DNA from 3 places in the Brevibacillus sp. SKDU10 genome. Region 2 is predicted to be linked to each of the others. Evidence: predicted binding sites of a transcription regulator. Region 2 holds the regulator's gene; each other region holds the start of a gene.

What was found. Region 2 encodes LexA, which represses DNA repair genes until DNA is damaged. Its sites were predicted from a motif close to CGAACATATGTTCG; they were not measured.
Region 1: AYJ08_RS17040 (ImmA/IrrE family metallo-endopeptidase) is a predicted target of LexA. The motif match lies at 4,201-4,214, and genes of this name have one in related genera.
Region 3: dinB (DNA polymerase IV) is a predicted target of LexA. The motif match lies at 3,541-3,554, and genes of this name have one in related genera.

What each region holds. Positions count from the first base shown of each region.
Region 1 covers NZ_LSSO01000180.1:87,928-94,605, reverse strand. The annotation lists gene AYJ08_RS17065 (TolB family protein) at 1-784, shown strand, start outside; gene AYJ08_RS17060 (hypothetical protein) at 975-1,631, opposite strand; gene AYJ08_RS17055 (stage II sporulation protein M) at 2,058-2,684, shown strand; gene AYJ08_RS17050 (DUF2500 domain-containing protein) at 2,758-3,144, shown strand; gene AYJ08_RS17045 (GTP pyrophosphokinase) at 3,440-4,081, shown strand; gene AYJ08_RS17040 (ImmA/IrrE family metallo-endopeptidase) at 4,251-4,868, shown strand; gene AYJ08_RS17035 (hypothetical protein) at 5,639-6,061, shown strand; gene AYJ08_RS17030 (hypothetical protein) at 6,153-6,674, opposite strand.
Region 2 covers NZ_LSSO01000090.1:64,785-71,462, forward strand. The annotation lists gene AYJ08_RS05650 (zinc-dependent alcohol dehydrogenase family protein) at 1-170, opposite strand, end outside; gene AYJ08_RS05655 (DMT family transporter) at 571-1,452, shown strand; gene AYJ08_RS05660 (aminoacyl-tRNA deacylase) at 1,531-1,995, shown strand; gene AYJ08_RS05665 (GNAT family N-acetyltransferase) at 2,072-2,584, shown strand; gene AYJ08_RS05670 (hypothetical protein) at 2,717-3,130, opposite strand; gene AYJ08_RS05675 (DUF456 domain-containing protein) at 3,482-3,970, shown strand; gene lexA (transcriptional repressor LexA) at 4,357-4,977, opposite strand; gene yneA (cell division suppressor protein YneA) at 5,138-5,515, shown strand; gene AYJ08_RS05690 (DUF896 domain-containing protein) at 5,594-5,788, shown strand; fluoride riboswitch at 5,847-5,906, shown strand; gene crcB (fluoride efflux transporter CrcB) at 5,967-6,371, shown strand; gene AYJ08_RS05700 (fluoride efflux transporter FluC) at 6,358-6,678, shown strand, end outside.
Region 3 covers NZ_LSSO01000180.1:80,028-86,705, reverse strand. The annotation lists gene AYJ08_RS17020 (YolD-like family protein) at 1-4, opposite strand, end outside; gene AYJ08_RS17015 (MarR family winged helix-turn-helix transcriptional regulator) at 124-570, shown strand; gene AYJ08_RS17010 (MFS transporter) at 583-1,851, shown strand; gene AYJ08_RS17005 (YhjD family protein) at 1,910-2,293, opposite strand; gene dinB (DNA polymerase IV) at 2,290-3,525, opposite strand; gene AYJ08_RS16995 (hypothetical protein) at 3,817-5,106, shown strand; gene recG (ATP-dependent DNA helicase RecG) at 5,380-6,678, opposite strand, start outside.

The sequences.
Region 1 (6,678 bases), on a different contig from region 2:
GCCTGTCTACTCCAGCAACGGGAAAAAAATCCTTACTCTGGCTCAACCTATAGAAGCAGAGAAAAAGACAGCGGAGCAAGCACTCTATGTTATGAATGCCGATGGCTCTGAGCTGCATCTTTTATCAGAGCCTCATGAACTGATCACAGACGCCATTTTTGCCCCTGATAATCAAACCGTCTATTATTTAAAAGCCGGAGTATTTAAAAATTACTCTCCAATCGCTTCTAAGCGCCCCCATGATTATGATCTTTTTTCTATTGATGTACAGGGGAAGAATAAACGGCAAATTACACACGATAAAGAATATCAGATGTCAGACCTGTCAATATCATCGGACGGACAGAAGCTATTCTTCACCAAATTTACCAATACTTCTGATAATCGCGATTTTAGCCAAGATAAGCTTTCATTATTTGCTACCGATTTACAGGGAAAAACGTTGGCTAACTATCTACCAGTCAATGAGGCACTCGGAACTCCTGAGATGTATGATGTTCATATTTCGCCAGATGATAAGCAGATCGCCTTTTCTGCTGTTTCACCTGCCTCATCAAACAAAACGTTTGAGTATGAATTGTTTACCATGGATGTAGCTACAAAACAGGCTAAGCAAATCACCACTTTACATAAGCATGCTGATTCACCTGTCTATTTTCATAAACAGAACAAGCTGCTTTTCTTAGAAGATATCGGCTGGCCTGCTGAATCCACATATCAGCTTAGAACCGTGAACACTGACGGCTCTGATCTGCAAACACTACAGATCGCTGTGCCAGAATAAATATCTCCCACCATATCAGTAGTAGCTTGCCTCTCTTGAGAAGCGTTCGATTACAAAAGCATGACGATCTATCCTATTTTTCAAAACACAAAAAGCGCAAAAAGATATCTATTATTTAGACTATCTTCTTGCGCTTTCATCTTAGTCTAGCTTGATCGAATGTATTTGCTTTTTTTTAAAAGCCTTCCTTCTACAGTTTCCGTTCATGCCCCTCTGCCTGCACCATAATTTCTGGATTTGTAATGCTACCGCTCACTATTCTTTCCGATTCATCGGTTTGATTTGTTTGGGCCAGACGAATCTGAAACGGCATTTCAAAAATCTCTTCTGCACGTGGTTGAATTACATACTCGGCTCGCAACGGTTCTGGCTCAGTAGTGTTATCATCGAATAGATGAAAGGGCATATCTATGGAAAAATGGACTTCTTGGCCACCGTAATTTTTAATACGAAATTGACAGCTTCCTTTAATTAACCCATCTGCGTCACTTTGATAGTGACAGGAGCTTCTTTTCTTCTCATAATCAAGTGCATAGACACCATTGGCAATAAAAGATTGAAATCCGCTTAAAAGAAGATAAGTTGCAACGGGTACAGCAATCCATAGTGTCACAATTGTTTTACCTGCTCCGTATTCTTTTAGGAAAAGGACAAGCACACAGATAAATAATAAGAGAAGGAATATACCATCTACGTGGAATGAATCTATTCTCGTAGGAATGCCTAACTGCTGTAAAAGGCGGTATAAAAGCGTGGTATTATGTGGAAAGGAAGCTTTCAGAAGAAGCAACAAAGCTAAACTAATCCAAGCCGCCCAGCGTAGTTTTTGATGTTTTTTAGGGATCAAAGAAACACTCCTTTCTCTTGGCTTAGACTGTCAGCTTACAATAGTGACGTTATCAGCGTACATTCTAGATAAAGAGGGCCTCGTTTTCTTTATTTTACCATTGTTTTCCCGATTGCGACATCATCTTCTGCTTTCTTTTTCATTGAAAAGAATTTTTAGTTAATGCTGTTTTGTACCACAAGGAATTCATGCTCGACATGTTCTTAAATTTACTTGGATGGTAATATAAATAATATGGTTATAGGTCTTTAGTAAAGGAAAGCAAAGTTTAAGCACCCATGAATCATTTAAAGCTTTAAAGAACTGAGGTGAATACCAAACCGCGTTACCGTTATTACATGCGTATTATTGTTGCAATCATGATTTTTAGGTGTACATAACTAAGTAGACAAACCATTATTTTTAACTGATAAGGAGAGAAATGCTATGCTTCGTGATTTGTATGCCCAAGAATGGGAACATTTCCGCAAAGATTACAAGAAAGGTTTTTGGATTCTTACATTCGTGTCCTTAATCATCGCTGTTGTTTTTTATATGCTCATTGTAAAAAATCCGCAAACGGTTAAAGAGCTGTTGACTACACTTGCTCAAGCCTTTGAGGCAAAAGGGATCAAGTCAGGCGGAACACCCACCAATTTTTTCTGGTCTATTTTTAAAAATAATACGCAAGCGACCCTTTTGTCCGTGGTAATCGGAATCATTCCGCTAATTGTTTTACCTGCCTTTTCAGGTATTATCACCATTAGCACGATTAGTATTTTACTTGCGTCTGTTGCGATTCAGAACCAGCCTTGGATAGATATCTTAGTTTACGGAATCCTCCCTCATGGCATTATTGAGATGATTGCTATTTTCTTGAGTGGAAGTGTTGGCATTTTTCTTAGTCTTACTGTGTTTCGCCGCCTATTTTCGCGCAATCGACATCAGTATTCTGTTAAAAATGCGATCCTCAAGTCACTTAAAACCTATATTTTGGTTATTTTACCGCTTGTCTTGCTCGCAGCACTTATTGAAGGTTATGTGACACCCATTCTGATTCACAAGGTGGTATAAACTGTAAACCGCTGCTACTTATGCTATAATACAAGTGAATATTCCCTATTTTTGTAATTAGGAGGATTCCACTTTGTTTTTTTCTAATCCACTTGAGCCTGGTTCACCCATGTTTGATTTCACGTTCTCTTTTATGGCTAACGTGATTCCTGTGATTGTAATTGGTGGCTTTATTTTCGTGATTGGTCGTGCTCTATTTACCTGGACAACTAATAATCATTCTCCTGTCGAAAGTAAACAAGCTCACATTGTTTCAAAGCGTTTTCAAGTGTCTGGCGGTTCTGGAAATCATGCTTCCCACACTTCATATTATGTAACCTTTGAATTAGTGAGTGGTGAACGCAAAGAATTTCAATTGACTGGATCTCAATACGGACTGCTAGCCGAAGGAGACCATGGTATCGTTTCTTATCAAGGAACACGTTTTAAAGGCTTTCAGCGTCAAACTACTTCGGCTTAATACTCCATTTTACATTGATCATACATGAAGCTGTTATTGTTTCTTGGTAAAAATATTGATTAAATGGTCTAGACCGTTGATTGCAAAAAGACGAGCACCGTTTGTTTGAAATGATGTCATATTTCCTGATCTGACGTTGCTGTTTCAATCAGCAACGTCCTTTTTCGCCGCTTACACATTTCTCCCACAACCATCAGGTACAATCATCACGTACAATAAATTAATTTTTGCTCACCGTGCCTATGAATTGATTTAGGCTTAGCATGCAAGTCACAGAAATACAAGGAGCGTACCTATGCTAGAAAATATGGATGTCTGGAAAAACATGGCCTTTCATTATCAATTTGCTTTACGCGAATTGGAAACGAAGATCATGATCGTGAATACAGAATGGAAGCTGCAAGATGGATATTCCCCTATTGAACATATTAAAACGCGTTTAAAAGAACCGGCTAGTATCATGAAAAAGCTAGAGCGTAAACGTTTGCCAAAGACTTTAGAAAGCGTGCGAGACAAGCTGTTTGATGTAGCTGGTGTTCGAATCGTTTGTGCCTTTGTTGAAGACATTTATCGCATTGCGGATCACTTTAAACAGCGAGAGGATTTGCGCCTTGTTGAGATTAAGGATTACATAGCCTCTCCAAAGCCAAATGGCTATCAAAGCCTGCATCTCATCGTTCAGGTCCCTCTTGTTCTAAATGAAGGAACACAATGGGTAAATGCAGAAATTCAACTCCGGACCTTAGCCATGGATTTTTGGGCGAGCCTTGAGCATATTTTGTACTATAAGTACGATAAGCAGGTGCCGCCTTATGTCTTACATGAATTGACTGAAGCCGCTGAAGCAGCAAATAGCTTGGATCAAAAAATGCTGCGATTGCGTAAAGAAATCTTAAATGGGAAAGAATTTAAAGTAGTTGCCGGAGCCAAGGCATAGCTGTTCTCCCCGTACAAAAGAAAAAGGATAATTGGATGCGTCCCGTACGCTTGCAATTATCCTTTTTTTTCTTATATACGACCATCATATAAAATTAAGCAGGATATTTCCTTGGAATACGAACAAATATTCCTGTTTTTAGGGTATAATTTAGAGGGAGGAGGTTTTCATGAATCTCGAATTATATCAAATGACACCCTTAGAGGAATGGATTACAGCTAGGTATCAACGGTATGGATTTCTAGCTCCTGAGGAATTACACCTGGAAGAGATTGCAGAGTTATTTGGAGGAGAAATTGCTTTTACAAGATTACCATCCCACGTAAGATGGTGCGAGAATAGTGGAGACTTTCTGATTTTTTTACATCAGCATCTGTCAGAAGTAGAACGACGAGCCGAATTTTTTCATGAATTATGCCACCCGTTGCGCCATTCTGGCAATCAGTTGTCATTGCCACCTGCTCTACGCGACTTACAAGAAATGCAAGCCGGACACTTTCAGTTGTATGCAGCTATGCCTTTTTATTTGCTTCAAACCTTACCCATGCCTAAATACGAACGGGATTGGTTACACCAGCTAGCTCTAGCTTTCCGGGTCCCCATCTCATTGGCCTGTCGCCGCTGGGAGCAGATCAAGCGCCGAATCTGGCTAGCACAGGAACACGAATGGAATATGATGGTATATCAGCAAAAACAAAGGTCAGCTCTGAAGAGACCTTCTCTTACTCCCGAAACGAAACGCTTGCTTAGTCAATTGCAAAAACAGCTGTCGAGGGAGTGGGATTAGCTTCTCACATGTTTTCTCCAAGAACCTTGATTCACGGAAGAACTGTGGAAATGAAAATTTAAGCTTTATTCCTGATATTTATCTAGATACTTTTATTGCCAACCATTTACTTTATGTACTAATGAAGATTTAACTACTTTACTCAGCAAGCACTTTTTACTTTATTATGCATTTTACATATTTTAAAAACCTTTACTTATTTTCGATTTATATTTTTAGTACAAATAATCTTCATTTCCTTGAGCTATAACTTCCCATTGCCAGCAACATTAGTGGTTTTCTTGTTGATTTGGATGCTTTATCTTCATCATTACTCAGATTTGTTGGGATGCGGTATACTTACTCTACTTAAGTGACCGCTTCCTCTTCGTTTTCTATTTTAATTCTTGAATAGATCATCCATCTATTCCTTCTTTTTCTCTCGATTTTCTTCTTTTACAGAGATATTTCTACTTGACAAGCTTACATACCATTAATAAAGAGATAAAAATAGTATTTTTGTGTATTTTTCCCTTTTTTGGAATAGACAAACATATATCTGTGTTTTATTATACTAAATAATAACTATATAGGGAGGAATACAAAATGAAAAAAACGTTTTCAATTTTTGTAAGCATGATATTATCTTTGATGTGTTTTGCTGGATTTACTTCTGCTGAGAGGCTACGTTAGACAAGAAAACAGAAAAAGAGGTAAGTGTAGAAGAAATTACATATGAAGAAGCATTGAAAAGAATAGCGAAATATTCTGATAGAACTCTTGAGGAAGTTATGGAAGAAGAAGCTAAGTTACAATCTAAATCACTTATTGCTTCAAGTAAAATTACAGGTTGGAGAGAATATAGAACTACATTAGAGGTGAAAAAAAGTTGGACACCTGATCTTATAGTTATTGCTCGAACAAATACCTCTGGAAGCGCTAAATGGATCGACCAAATTAGATATGCATCTATTGAAAGAGAGTACAATGGTATTTCTAAAGGTTTTAGTGGAAAAGTAGAGGCGTGGATCGATGATAGACAAGTAGGCATTGATTACCTCGTAGATGGAGATTTCTTTAATAATGGTAGTACAACCTTAACTGGACAAGCTGGTGTTGATACAGGTATTTTTAGTGCCACTTTTGGTGTTTCAGGCTCAAACAGCCATTACAAATATTTCCGAGAATATTCCCATTTTTACGCTGTACAATAGGTTATCTTCTTTTATAAATTACTCCCCCTACACCATTTTTGTAGGGGGCTTTTTATGTAGGTCAAAAAATGTAAGAGCAATCACAACGTAACTATTTAAGATACTTATCAGTTGCAATATCTAAAAATACCGTACTATATACTTCTTTTATATTTTTATCCGTTTTTTTATCATCTTTCAATCCGTAGCCTTTGATTTTGATGACCTCCTTATTTGTTCCTTTTAAAATTCCCATGATATACATTCCATCTTTTATTTTCGGTGCGCTTTCATAGGTCATATCGTCTTCGGTAAAAGGAAGGTATGAGCTTGCGCTATCTACAAAATAAATGGAATATTTCCCAGTTTTATAGATTGGTTTATACGGCTTTTTGGAAGCTTCTTGTAACTTATCAGGCATAATAAACAAAGCGTCTAAAGTTATATTCTGATCCTTTATTAATCTATCCAATGTTAGTTCTATAAATTGGACATTCTCTTCGTTAACCGATGGCTTAGATCCTACAACCCCAATATTTAGCATGTTTTTACTTTCTTCCACCGTTTGATTTCCTTGACATCCAGATAAAACAAATAACAATAGGGGCAACACCAAACAAAATATTTTTTTCAACCAA
Region 2 (6,678 bases):
CGATGAGAATATGCTCCTCTAATGGGAAGCAAGTCAGATGGATTGATAGGACGATCAATCATACGAACAAGAATTTCTCCATTCATAGGAGGTTTCATTTGTTTTTGTTCAACCTGTAAAACCTCCTGCGGGCTCCCAAATTCATAATATCTAATACATGTAGCTATCAAAGTTGTATGTCTCCTTAATCTTTTATCTCTAGATTATTTTATAATATAGGTTTGTCATGATGCTAGTGATTGTAGCTTTCGTGTTCAAAGCTGAAATCCTTATAGTTATTGGCTAAGCAATGCAGCAGACGGAGCAGAAATTCTACTATTTATTTAGAATTTTTTGTTATAAAGCGGAAGTTTGCTTGCAATGTCTTCAAGATTATGAATAATAGTATATAACTTAAAAGGATTTCTTTATTCTAATTACCTGCATGTTTTTCTTTGTAGCTACAAAAGACAGTTTCATTTTTCTTTTAGCAGTAAAAAGAGCGGTTTCAGTCCCATGAACCCGTTTTATTTTTAGTTTAATTGTAGTAGTTAGAGTAATAACCTCTACAAATGGAATGGAGTAAAAATTATGGATATAAGGGCTTTTATTCAAATGTTCATCTCGATGACGATTTTTGGATCAGTAGGATTTTTTTCTGTGTTAACGGGTCTTTCTGCTTTAGAATTGGTTTTTATTAGATGTATTTGTGCGACAGTTTTTCTTGGTTCGATCTGGTTTATTACAGGAACGTATATCAAAGAGCAATGGAGCAAAAAAGAACTAATGAGGGTTAGCTTCTGTGGTATAGCAAATTTATTAAATTGGATTTTCTTGTTTAAATCCTTTGAGCTGATTTCGATTACAGTCGCCATCTCTCTCTATCATCTTGCTCCGATGATTGTCTTGCTTGTCGGTAGCTTTCTTTTCAGAGAAAAGTTAACCATACTCTCAATTCTGGCTATCTCTGTATGCTTTGTAGGAACGGTTTTTATCATTGGAGTAGATGGTGATCTCTCAAATGCTTCGTTTCAAATGACAGGATTTTTGTACGCTATTCTAGCAGCTCTTTTTTATGCAGTAACGATGATTTTAGGGAAGAGTATACAACAAGCAAGTGTTTATGCCACAACGTTTATTCAAACTGCTATTGGCGCTATATGCTTGCTTCCCTTTATCCATTACCATGTATTTTTAGACCTGACTCCGCAGAATTGGGCATACGCAATCATTACTGGCATTATCCACACTGGTGTTGTGTATCTTCTGTTTTTCGATAGTGTACGAAAGCTATCGACCAGAACAATTTCAGGAATGGTATTTTTGGATCCAGCCGTTGCTATTTTATTAGATGTGATCATAATTGGATTTCGACCAAATATGATTCAAACAGTAGGAATTTTATTAATATTTATTGGGATGCTTTATACGTTAAAAAAACCAAAACAACAAAATACAGCGAATATTACGTAAAAAAGATCACCGGCACTCTTGATTTACTAGTGGAGTACAGCTAAAATGGGGAAAATATTTTGAGACGGAGGGGGATCAATGAATTCTTATGAGCTGCAAATAAAAGAGTACCTGCATGCAAAAGCTGCTGATGCCCAGCACTTTATACTGAATCAATCTTGCCATACGGTCGAAGAGGCGGCTAAAGCTGTAAATGCTTCTATTGATGAGCTGGTTAAAAATATTTGTATGCTTGATGAAGATGGACGACTAATTGTGGCCATTGTAAAAGGAGAGGATCGAGCTAGTACATCACGCGTAAGTAAGGGACTCAATATAAAAAGACCGCGTTTGGCAGATGAAAAGGAAGTATTAGCAAGAACGGGTTATCCGGCCGGTGGGGTCCCTTCTTTTGGATTTGAGGCAATTTTTTTGGTTGATCCGAAAATAACAGAATTAGAGTATGTTTATACGGGAGGAGGCTCTCCTCATTCATTAGTGAAAATAAAGGTAGAAGATTTAGTAAGATTAAATAGCGGAAAATTGATGCGTGTAAGAAAATAAGCGATGCGATAAAGCTATCATTAAGGTATTTCTTAGCATACGACAGCTCATTCTATATGAAGTAAGGAGTATAGAAATGAAAATAGAGCTTGTGAAGGTATCTTTGCAGCAAAAGATGATTTTAAGGCATCTAATCGAGCTATATCAATATGATTTTAGTGAATTCGATCATGCAGATGTTAATGAGCATGGTTTATATGATTATCTGTTTCTGGACCATTATTGGACAGAATCAGCTCGAATACCTTTTTTTGTCAAAGTGGATGAAAAATATGCTGGGTTTGTGTTACTGCGAAAGATACGAAGCCAAGAGATAGAATACTACTCCATTGCAGAGTTTTTTATCATGAGAAAATATCGAAAGCGTGGAATCGGTAGAAAAGTAGCATTTCGCTTATTCCATCAATTTCAGGGAGAATGGGAAATCTCCCAAATCGAACAAAATATCTCGGCACAAAAATTTTGGCGTACATTAATTTCGGAATACACAAATCATAATTATCAAGAATTCAGGCGCGAGGATTGGAATGGTCCTATTCAAAAATTCTCGACGATCGGCATACATACAGATGAGGAGAACGAGAGATAATCTAGCACCTGAAAAATGGTGCTTATTTTATTAGATCTCCTCATTCTCCTACACCAAGTTTTAGGGGATGCAGAGGCTGTAAGAGCTGATAACTGATCAGTGAAGGTGTTGCGTGATAACGTGATAAAAAGACTAGTGAATCGTCACGTTTCCTGTAATAGTAACAGGTTTTATACTAGCGTTTTGCAGAATAACAATCCAATGTGAATGTCGTGGGACGGTTACAGTAGAGCCTTTTGGATAGATTTTTTCAGCTCCGTAGGTATTTGCATTCAGTAGATACCAGCCCAATGAGTCTACTTTCTTATCAAACGTAACCGTTACGCTGCCACCTTTCGCGAGGAAAAAAGGGCCTGTGACACCAGCTTCTCCATAACCTCTATCCCATTCCTTTACCGTTAGTGCAAATGGAATAGAATATTGGCTGTAAGCATTACTACTACTAGTTACTTTTGTTGTGCTATGCTTATCTAAAGCCGCATAGCTAGTCGAGGACAGTAAGAAAACAATTGGTACTGCCAATAAAGAACAAACGATTTTGTGCATCTTGCAACCTTCCTTTCCGAAATAGGATATACAGGCTTGGAGCGGGGACAATTTAGTGTATAGTATTAATTTCTCTAAATGTAACATTTCACCTGTTGTCCTTATACCTTTTTCTTGCTGTCCTTTTGCCTGTATGAAGTGGAAAAAGGGAGCCGGTAAAGAGCGCTACAGGTAAATAGGTCAAGCTTTGCTAAAAACGAGATCATAAAAAAGAGCAGGACCATGTATATGTAGGAAAAGACACGTTTAGCGAACAAGAAAAAGGAAACTCCTAGTAAAAATGAAACGTAGGAGAGCACTGAAACGTACATATAGAAAACGGGTCAGATGCAACAAAGAGGGGGTTTAAACATGGATGTTTTATTATGGTTGATCGTTATACTTCTATTTGGTCTAAGTATTGCTGGTATTTTCTTCCCAGTGTTACCTGATACGATCATGTTATGGGGCGGTTTTTTACTATATCAATTCGCGATTGCAGAGCCTGGAGCAGGATTGCCGGTTTCCTTCTGGTGGGGAATGGGAATTTTGAGTGTGGTGTTATTTGGTGCTGACCTATTGACTAATATGTACTTTGTTAAAAAATATGGTGGCTCAAAAGCATCAGCAATCGGGTCAATATTAGGTGTTATTATTGGTGTACTTACGTTTCCGCCATTTGGTATGATTATTCTCCCATTTATATTTGTATTATTAATTGAAATGCTGATGCAAAAACAACCGGCAGAACGAGCTTTTAAGATAGCGATAGGAAGTCTTATAGGTTTCTTTAGCAGTGTCATCATGAAAATCTCTATCCAACTCATCATGATTATCTGGTTCTTTATTGTTGCTTGGTAAAACTTATTGTGGATCGTTACATTGGATTTTGAGTGTGATCCATTCCATAAAACCGAGATTGTCAAATTCTCTATCATTTACTGTAGGGAAAACGGCAATCTCGGTTTATTTGTGTTTACACATCAGGATTAGAGAAGGCTTGTTTGAAGACTTGCTTGAAGACTTGCTAAAAAAGAAACCTGTTTTAAGTGGCTATGTAGCTAATTTACACCTAAATATAAGCCAATAATAGGAGAAACACGAAAGGTATCAAGGAGCTAGGCAGAGTGGAGCATAAAATAAACCGTTACGAACAATAAATTTGAGTAGTAAAAAACTCTTGGCGAGTATGATCTTCACCAAGAGTTTGTACGTGTAAGCACGTGAGAAGTTAAAAATCCAATGCACTAGTGGAAAAGGCGGTAAACGCCAATTACTTTACCTAAAATCGTCACATTATCTAAAATGATTGGTTCTAGCTGTGAGTTTTCCGGTTGTAGACGGAAGTGAGTTTTCTCTTTAAAGAAACGTTTTACAGTTGCTTCATCCTCTTCGGTCATGGCTACCACGATATCTCCGTTATTCGCTACATTTTGTTGGCGGACAATTACATAATCGCCATCTAAAATGCCTGCTTCGATCATGCTCTCTCCCATAACGCGCAACATGAACACATTGTCAGACGTAACGATGTTTTCTGGCAATGGGAAATATTCTTCCACCTGTTCAATAGCTGTAATAGGTTGACCTGCCGTTACCTTACCAACCACTGGTACTCGAACGATGGAGCTTTCATAATCGTCCTGTAGACGAGTCTCGTCCAATAATTCAATAGCACGTGGCTTAGTAGGATCACGGCGGATTAAGCCTTTCTTTTCAAGTCTTGCGAGATGACCGTGAACAGTGGAACTGGAAGCTAGTCCTACGGCTTCACCGATTTCTCGAACAGACGGGGGATAACCTTTATCTTTTACTTCCTTACGAATAAAATCAATGATCGCTTGTTGGCGATTGGAGAGTTTGGACATTTCGAACACCTCATTCTCTCGATCCAGATATTTTCTACATTATACCATGAGAATTTGCGTTCGACAAACATTAGTTCGATTCTTTCGCTTGACAGGAATGTTTGTTCGCATTATGATGATGTTATCGAAATGAGAACAAACGTTTGCGAGGGTGATGATAATGATGGTACAATCTAGCAATTGTCAGAATCTATATAAAGATAAAACAATGACGAGTAAGAACACATTGGTACATCATAGAAAAGGGATAACGCGAGGGCAAGCAATCGTAACGTTATTGCTGATCATAGTATCTTTTGCAGCAGGCAGCATGATTTTTGGAAAAGAGAAAGTGGCTATTGCGGCTCCTCATACACAGCAGGCAGCTTTAGTCATTACAATTCAGCCAGGTGATACGCTGTGGAGTATTGCACAAGCTTATCAACAGGAATCTGGGCTATCAGCCAGAGAACTAATGGATGAGATCATGAAACAAAATCAGTTAGATAGCCCCATGATTTATGCAGGAAATAATCTAGCTATTCCAGTATACCGATAAGCGAAAGCCATAATTTATATCTCCTCTCCTTTGGTCTTGTGTTATAATAAAGAGAAGTTAGTTGAGGAGGTATCACCATTGGTTACTGATGCAGAAATAAAACGTATTAATGAATTAGCCAAGAAATCGAAGGGTGTTGGCTTAACTCCAGAAGAAAAAGCGGAGCAACAAGCTCTTCGTCAAAAATACATTGATGCTATGAAGGCTTCCTTGAAATCTAGTTTAGATTCGATCCGTTATGTAGAGGATGAGGAACCTAAGCATAAGCACTAGTCTATGTGATTTTTCCAATGATCCGTAGTAATAGTGCTGTGAAACAGGTTTTTACAAGTAAATAAGAGGCGATGGAGTTCGCCCTAAGCGCCAATAGGCTAATGACTCCTACCAGTAATATTGCTGGTAGGAGTTTATTTGTATATATGTGAAAAATAATGGATAAAGGAGAGAATGCATGTCTTTTTTAATTGTTGGACTATCAGGAATGATGGGGGCTGTATCTCGATATTTAGTAGGAGCATGGACATCGGGCTGGTGGGAGCTGTCATTTCCTTTAGGTACGCTAGTAATTAACTTGATAGGCTGTATCGGATTGGGAGTTCTCAATCAATATCTCTTAACCCGAAATCAACTGCCTGCTTGGTTTACCTTAGGAGTAGGAACAGGGTTTATTGGTTCTTTCACGACCTTTTCGACTTTTAGTGTAGAGACACTTACCCTTTGGCATCAGCATCAATATGGACTTGCCATTTGCTATGTGCTGGCCAGTCTATGGGGTGGTTTATTGATGGTATGGCTGGGTTCTTGGATAGGTACCCAATTAGCACAGAGAGGGAGCGATACTGATGCTGTTGAATAGTATAGGAGCAGCATTGGGCGGCTGTCTTGGGGCCATGGCTCGTTACGGAATCAGTTCTCTGATCAATCAGCGTTATAAAGGAATGTTCCCTTTAGCGACCTGCTGTATTAATATTTTGGGTTGTTTTTTATTAGGGGTACTAACAAGCTCTTCCTTAGCTCCATTTTTTATCGTAACGGCAGGCACAGGTTTTATGGGGGCTTTTACGACCTTTTCTACATGTAAGTGGGAGAGCTATTCATTAGTTACAACAAAACGTTACCAGATAGGATTCATATACTTGCTTATTAGTTATTCTGTGGGGATT
Region 3 (6,678 bases), on a different contig from region 2:
TCATGATCGTCACTGCTTTCTTTTTCCATTTTTTACTTAGACAAAAAGTACAGATATTTACAAGAATAGTTGTCTTGCATATAATTGTTGTAGCAAGTATTTTTAAAGAAAGGAGGAACCCCTTTGACCAAACAAATTGTTTCGGAAGACTCTATCGGCTTTATGCTGGGGCAGACCTACCGCAAAATCGTTTATCTGCTCTCTTCACGCTTAAAGGATTTTGACATTACGACGGAGCAATTTTCCCTTCTGTATCAATTGGATAAACAAGACGGGATCAACCAAAAAGAACTAGCACACCGTACATCTAAAGATCAACCAACAACAACCCGAATTTTAGATGCACTGTATAAAAAAGGCTTGATTCACAAAAAAACGTCTGAAAATGATCGCCGTGCTTTTTTGCTTTTCTTAACCGATGCTGGCAAAGAAATGGTCAAACAGACACTCCCCATCGAGCAACAAACGATTCAGGAAGCACTCCACAACATCTCGGATGCTGATCTAGCGTTTATGAAACAGCTTTTACAACAAATGAGCGAGAATGCTCAAAAACAGATAGAGTCTTAGGAGTGGTACGTTTTGATAGGAGAACAAGAGAAACTTTGGTCCAAAAAATTTATATTGTTAACAATTTGTAATCTGCTGTTATTTCTTAATTTACAAATGATCCTTCCCGCTTTTCCGGCCTATGTGAAAGAAACCTTCTATGCTAATGATTTTACGATTAGTCTAGTAACAAGTCTCTTTGCCTTGTCTGCTATTGTGACACGGCTATTCGCAGGTGAGCTGTTAAAGCGGGGAAAGATCACTTTCCTATTATTCACGGGCTTAGCAATTGCTGCTCTCTCTACAGCCGGCTATTATTGGTGCGGAACTATTGCTGTCTTGCTTGTTATGCGCGTTTGTTACGGGATTGGCTTTGGGATGTCTAGTACCACCTTTCCCACAATGGTTTCTCATGTCATTCCCATTCGCCGTATGGGAGAAGGCATGGGTTACTTCGGTTTATCTACCAGCCTAGCTATGTCTATCGCACCGATGATTGGATTATGGGTATTAGCAACGTATGGCTTTGGCACATTAACTGCCTCTTCCACCCTATTGATTTTATTGATCTTCCCTTTGCTGTACCTCGTTTTACCCAAGCAACAATCAATAGCAACGGGAAATGCTGAGTCTATTAGGCAAACGGACCCTAAGACGTCCACTACGGAGTCCACGTACAAAACCATGTCATCCAATAGCAGCTCTTCCTTTCTGGATAAGAACGTCTTGCTTCCTTGCCTGTTAAATCTGTTGCTATCAGTTACCTATGGCGGCTTACTGAGCTTTTTGGCCTTATTTGGAAAAGAAATGCAAATTGACAATGTAGGTAACTTCTTTTTGTTTAATGCACTAGCGATTCTGTGTATTCGTCCGCTTTCTGGCAAGATTTTTGACCAAAAAGGGCATGTAGCTGTTTTGATTCCAGGTGCTTTATTGGTAATCGCTGGTCTGCTTTCTCTTTCCTTCACGACTGGTATGATCGGTCTAATTGGTTCGGCTGTGTTGTATGGACTCGGTTATGGAACTCTCCAGCCTTCCATGCAAGCGTGGATCATTAAGGAAGTAAGTCCAGATAAGCGAGGAATGGCTAATGCTGCCTTCCTCAACTCGATTGACTTAGGAGTTGCCATCGGTTCTATGTTGCTCGGCGTAGTAGCAGCTAGTGCCAATTATGCAATCATGTATCGCATCTCTGCTTTAGCCATGGTGACCTATTTGCTCGTTTATTTATTCTTCTTAATGACACGCGGAAAACGCATGAAAAGAGAGCTAGCCAAGCACGCTGAGAACGTAAAAATGTAACCGTAGCGAGTAGGATCATGCACGCCGGATGGTAGTGCATACAACGCTGGTATCATCTTTAGCGACCTTTTCCTGCATCACCTTGCTGCGTCTCTCCCGTCAGCCATTGTTGGACGCGCGCCTGACATTCTGCCCGCAATAATTCGGGGGAATAGAGCAATTCGTGTACATAGCCGTTCAATCGAACCTGTACGCGATATAAGCCCTCTTTTGTCTGTGCGCCAATCACCTCGCATCCTCTGTCTAGTAGGGCTCTGCGCAGATCATGATGTCTACGCTCTGCCCAACGTGACAGGTGCTCCAATAGATGGATATAGGACAGAGACAATGGAATCTGTCGCAAAGTCTGCTGATCCACCATCGCTACTTTAAATAACAAGCCAAATAAAATAGATTCGCGCACATGCTCCTGCCACTCGAGTGGCACGGTTGACTGGCTCATTTATAATGTCCTCCAATCTTGTGTGCCCTCTCCTTCACTTGACCAGCTGAGAGTATCGACACTGCGCGCATAATCGCATCATTGCCAAAGCGAGATCGAATTCCATCCATGGTATAGGCAAGAGAACGCTTTTTCATTTTGTCTTCAAATAAACTAAGCTGACAAACATCATCCGGGGTCAATTGGCCAATCTGAACGCCCACGCTACGTACTGGAGAATGCTCCCAATGACGCTCAAACAATTCTAAGACAACGGCATAAATCGTCATCACATCATTGGTTGGCTCCAGCATTTTCATTTGTCGAAAAAAACCTGTTGGTACGTCAAAATCCGCCCCTCTGCATCCTACAGCTACGACCCAGCCCATTAGTTGCTTCCTTCTGGCCCTTCTACACACTTCTTCACATAATTCCAACAAAACCACCTTAATCTCTTCGGCTGTATGATAGTCACGTGGCAATGTCATATGATGACCGATCCCCTTCTGAACATCATGCGCCTGAACCGATACAGGTGACTCATCAATGCCATGTGCAGTCCGCCACAGCACCTCTCCATTTACTCCAAAACGTTTCATCATGACATCAAGCGATGCTTCTGCTAACTGACCAATTTTATACATCCCCATCCGATGAAGATGCCGCTTCATCCGTGAACCCACACCAAACAGCTTGTCGATCGGTAACTGCCACAGCGTTTCAGCCAGCTCCTCTTTTTTTAACCAAAAAATCCCCCCCTCCTGCTTTTTAGCCATATCGCAAGCCATTTTAGCCAGCACCTTATTTTCACCAATTCCTACTCGGCAGACTACTCCTGTCTCCATGAGAACACGCTGTCTAATCCTAGTCGCAATCGCTTCTGGATCATTCCCAAATAATCGCAGGCTCCCCGTAATATCAAGGAACTGTTCATCAATCGAGAAAGGCTCCACTAAATCGGTAAAGGACTCAAAAATAGCCGTAATGTGCGCCGCTACCTCTAAATAACGCTGCATGCGGGGGCGTACTACCACAAGCTGGCGGCACTTTTGTTCGGCTTTCCACAAGGGCTCTGCTGTAGTCACACCATATGCTTTCGCTAACGAACAAGCAGCTAGTACCACACCGCTCCGTCTCTTCGGATCACCAGCCACCACGACAGGTTGATCACGCAGTTCTGGATTAGCCGCTTTCTCAACGCTTGCGTAAAAGCTTTGCATATCAATTAGAAAAATCACCCGCTTCTTGTTCACCTTGAACACCCCTATCGAACATACATTCCTGTCGAATAGTATACCAAACACTTGTTCTTATTTATACTATGAACCCGGAGGTAATTTTATACAGTAATGAAGCACTTCAGGATGAGAAAATAAACGGAACAATTGGAATTGAGTATGAGCTACATGTAAATGGATTAAACCAGATCAGCAGAATCAGGTTAGCTTTTGCCTAGAAAAAATTCGAGCCGAGGTTGATCGGTATACGTTTCCCGTGAAACCTTCCAAACAAAATTACGTACTTACTGATAGAGGTGATTAAAAGTGGACAAGCGCATACAGGAGATTATTACGGCTACAAGTGAAAAATTTGGCCTTCAAACGTATCACTTACATACGAGCCGTTTATCGACAACTGTGGATTTGATTCGTGGCACAACCTATCAATTGAGCATGGAATGGTTTGTAAACGGGGTAACAGAACGTACGGAGGATGATGTAAATCCCCCCGGTACAGCCGTAATTGAATATGATATTAGCTCCAAATGCTATAAAAGTGTGATTTTTGTCGGTGGAAAAACTTTTTCTACAAGCTCCACACGCTTTTCAACCTATTCCGAAATAATAGAGTGGATAGAAGCAGAAACAGGCCTGCGCCATGAAGAGCAGTTCATTCTAAGCGATCGGACACAGTCCTCCGCCATCCACCATTTTAAAGCCTGCCATAATAGGGTTCCTCTTGCTCCAGGTGGAATGATAGCAGTAGAGCATAATGATAAAGGACAGCTTCTTTCGTTTACAGTAAGCGGCGTGTTTCCTCCAAAAGAAATGATAAAAGAGGAGCCTTATACACTGACCCTAGATACAGATGTCATACAGATCGCAAAGGAACAGGTTAGCTTAATCGAATTCCCTTCAACAGAGCAAAACAAATGGATTTTGGCTTATGCACTTGAGGAAATTTATATAGCCAATGATTTATCAGCAACTTATCCTTTTGAATTTATGATAGATAATCGTTTTCGCTTGAATGTTGACCATGTTTTTCATTGGGTCACACCATTAACGCTAACGTATGAGGAACAAGATCCTTTCCTATTTCAGAATCAGCCGGAGGTGTCTGCCAAGCAAGCATTTGCTAATGAACCACACCCAGATATGCTACCTATTACATGGGAGGAGCAGCAGCAGGCTATTCATGCAATCTCCGACTTTTTGCGTTCTATGTACCCAACAGAGTCAGGACAGTGGAAGCTAACCCATCTATATCGGCAAAACAACTACATTCAGGCTGTACTCCGGTCTGTTTCCAGCCCCACTAAAGTGATCTCAGCTAAAATCACAATATTCTTAGACCCGAAACAACTGCAAATCGTCTCGTATTTTGATAATCAGCTCTTTTGGAAAGAGATACATAGAAATCTAGCGCAAGCTGAGCCTGTCACGATTGACAAAGAGCTTGCCTTCGAACGGCTTAAACAGCATCTTACTCTGACGCCAACGTATGTGTTGCATCCAGAAAGAACCCATTATGTATTGTGTGGAAAGCTGGATTGCCACTATGGAGTGCTGGGAACAAATGGTGACGTTATTTTATTAGATTCCATCGACTAGAACGTGCCTTGAGCACCGATTCCCACACTTGGTTTTTTAAACAAGAATGTGTTCCTTGAACATGCGTACATCAAAACGATCCGTATTTCCGACGTTTTCCAAATGAAAGCCCCCTCACTCTTCTAACATTAAGAAGAGTGAGGGGGCTTCTTACATCGTCCGTAAACAAACGTGCATTCTTATTCGTAATCTTTTTATCGTCCTAGCAAAGTAAAAAAATCAAAATCATTTGCATCCATATCAAAAAGAGCAAGCATAGCCATTTGTACCAGTCTAATCTAAAACGGTGCCATCCAGAATTCCCTGTTCTCGCAAATAGGAGCGCAGATATTCATACGCAGGCTCTGTCCAGAACTCATCCTTATTGACCATAACCGCTGCTTCCTGACGAGCTACCTCTAACGCTTTATAGTCGCTCAGTAAATCTGCTACCTTAAAGTCAGGAACCCCGCTTTGCTTCGTTCCAAAGAAATCACCTGGACCACGTAGCTCCAAATCGCGTTGAGACAGTTCAAAACCGTCATTGGTTTCGCACATGACACGCATCCGTTCTTTTCCAACCTCTGATTTTGGATCGGCAATGAGTACGCAATATGATTGATCAGCCCCACGACCGACACGTCCACGCAACTGATGCAACTGAGCAAGACCAAACCGCTCAGCATCATAGATGACCATAAAGGTTGCATTCGGCACGTTTACCCCAACCTCTACTACGGTCGTAGAAACAAGAATTTGAGTTTTTGCACTAGCAAACGATTGCATGACCTCATCCTTCTCTTTAGATGGCAAACGCCCATGCATCAAGCCTACCTGATACTCCTGGAAATACATGCTTAATTGCGCATGTACATCAATCGCATTTTGAACGTCCAGCTTGTCGGATTCTTCGATTAAAGGACAGATTACATAAGCTTGGCGACCTTGTGATAATTCTGCTCGCATGCGTTCTAGCACTTGATGAAACTGCTCGTGCTTAGCCCATGAGGTCTCTACTGGTTTACGTCCAGCCGGCATCTCATCGATTACAGAGACATCCATATCGCCAAAAGCCGTGATTGCCAACGTACGTGGGATCGGTGTAGCTGTCATGAATAAGACATCTGGACAAAGCCCCTTGTTGCGAAGGACACGACGTTGTTCGACCCCAAAACGATGCTGCTCGTCTGTGATCACCAGTCCCAGCTTGGAGAAAAATACATCGTCCTGAATAAGTGCATGCGTACCAACTACTACATCCAAGCTTCCTGATTGCAGAGCTTCAAGCAACTCACGTCGTTTTTTGCCTGTAACAGAGCCTGATAACAGCGCAATCCGTAGCCCCAATGGCTCCAATAAGCTTGCTAATGAGTGCAAATGCTGCTCAGCCAAAATTTCTGTGGGCACCATCAAAGCACCTTGAAAACCGGCTTTCACTGTAGCATACAAAGCAATAGCTGCTACTACTGTTTTACCGGAGCCTACATCCCCTTGCAATAAACGATTCATTGCATAGGGAGCCTGCATATCATCAAGCACCTCTTTTACCACACGCTTTTGAGCTCCTGTTAACGGAAATGGTAGGGAACGTAC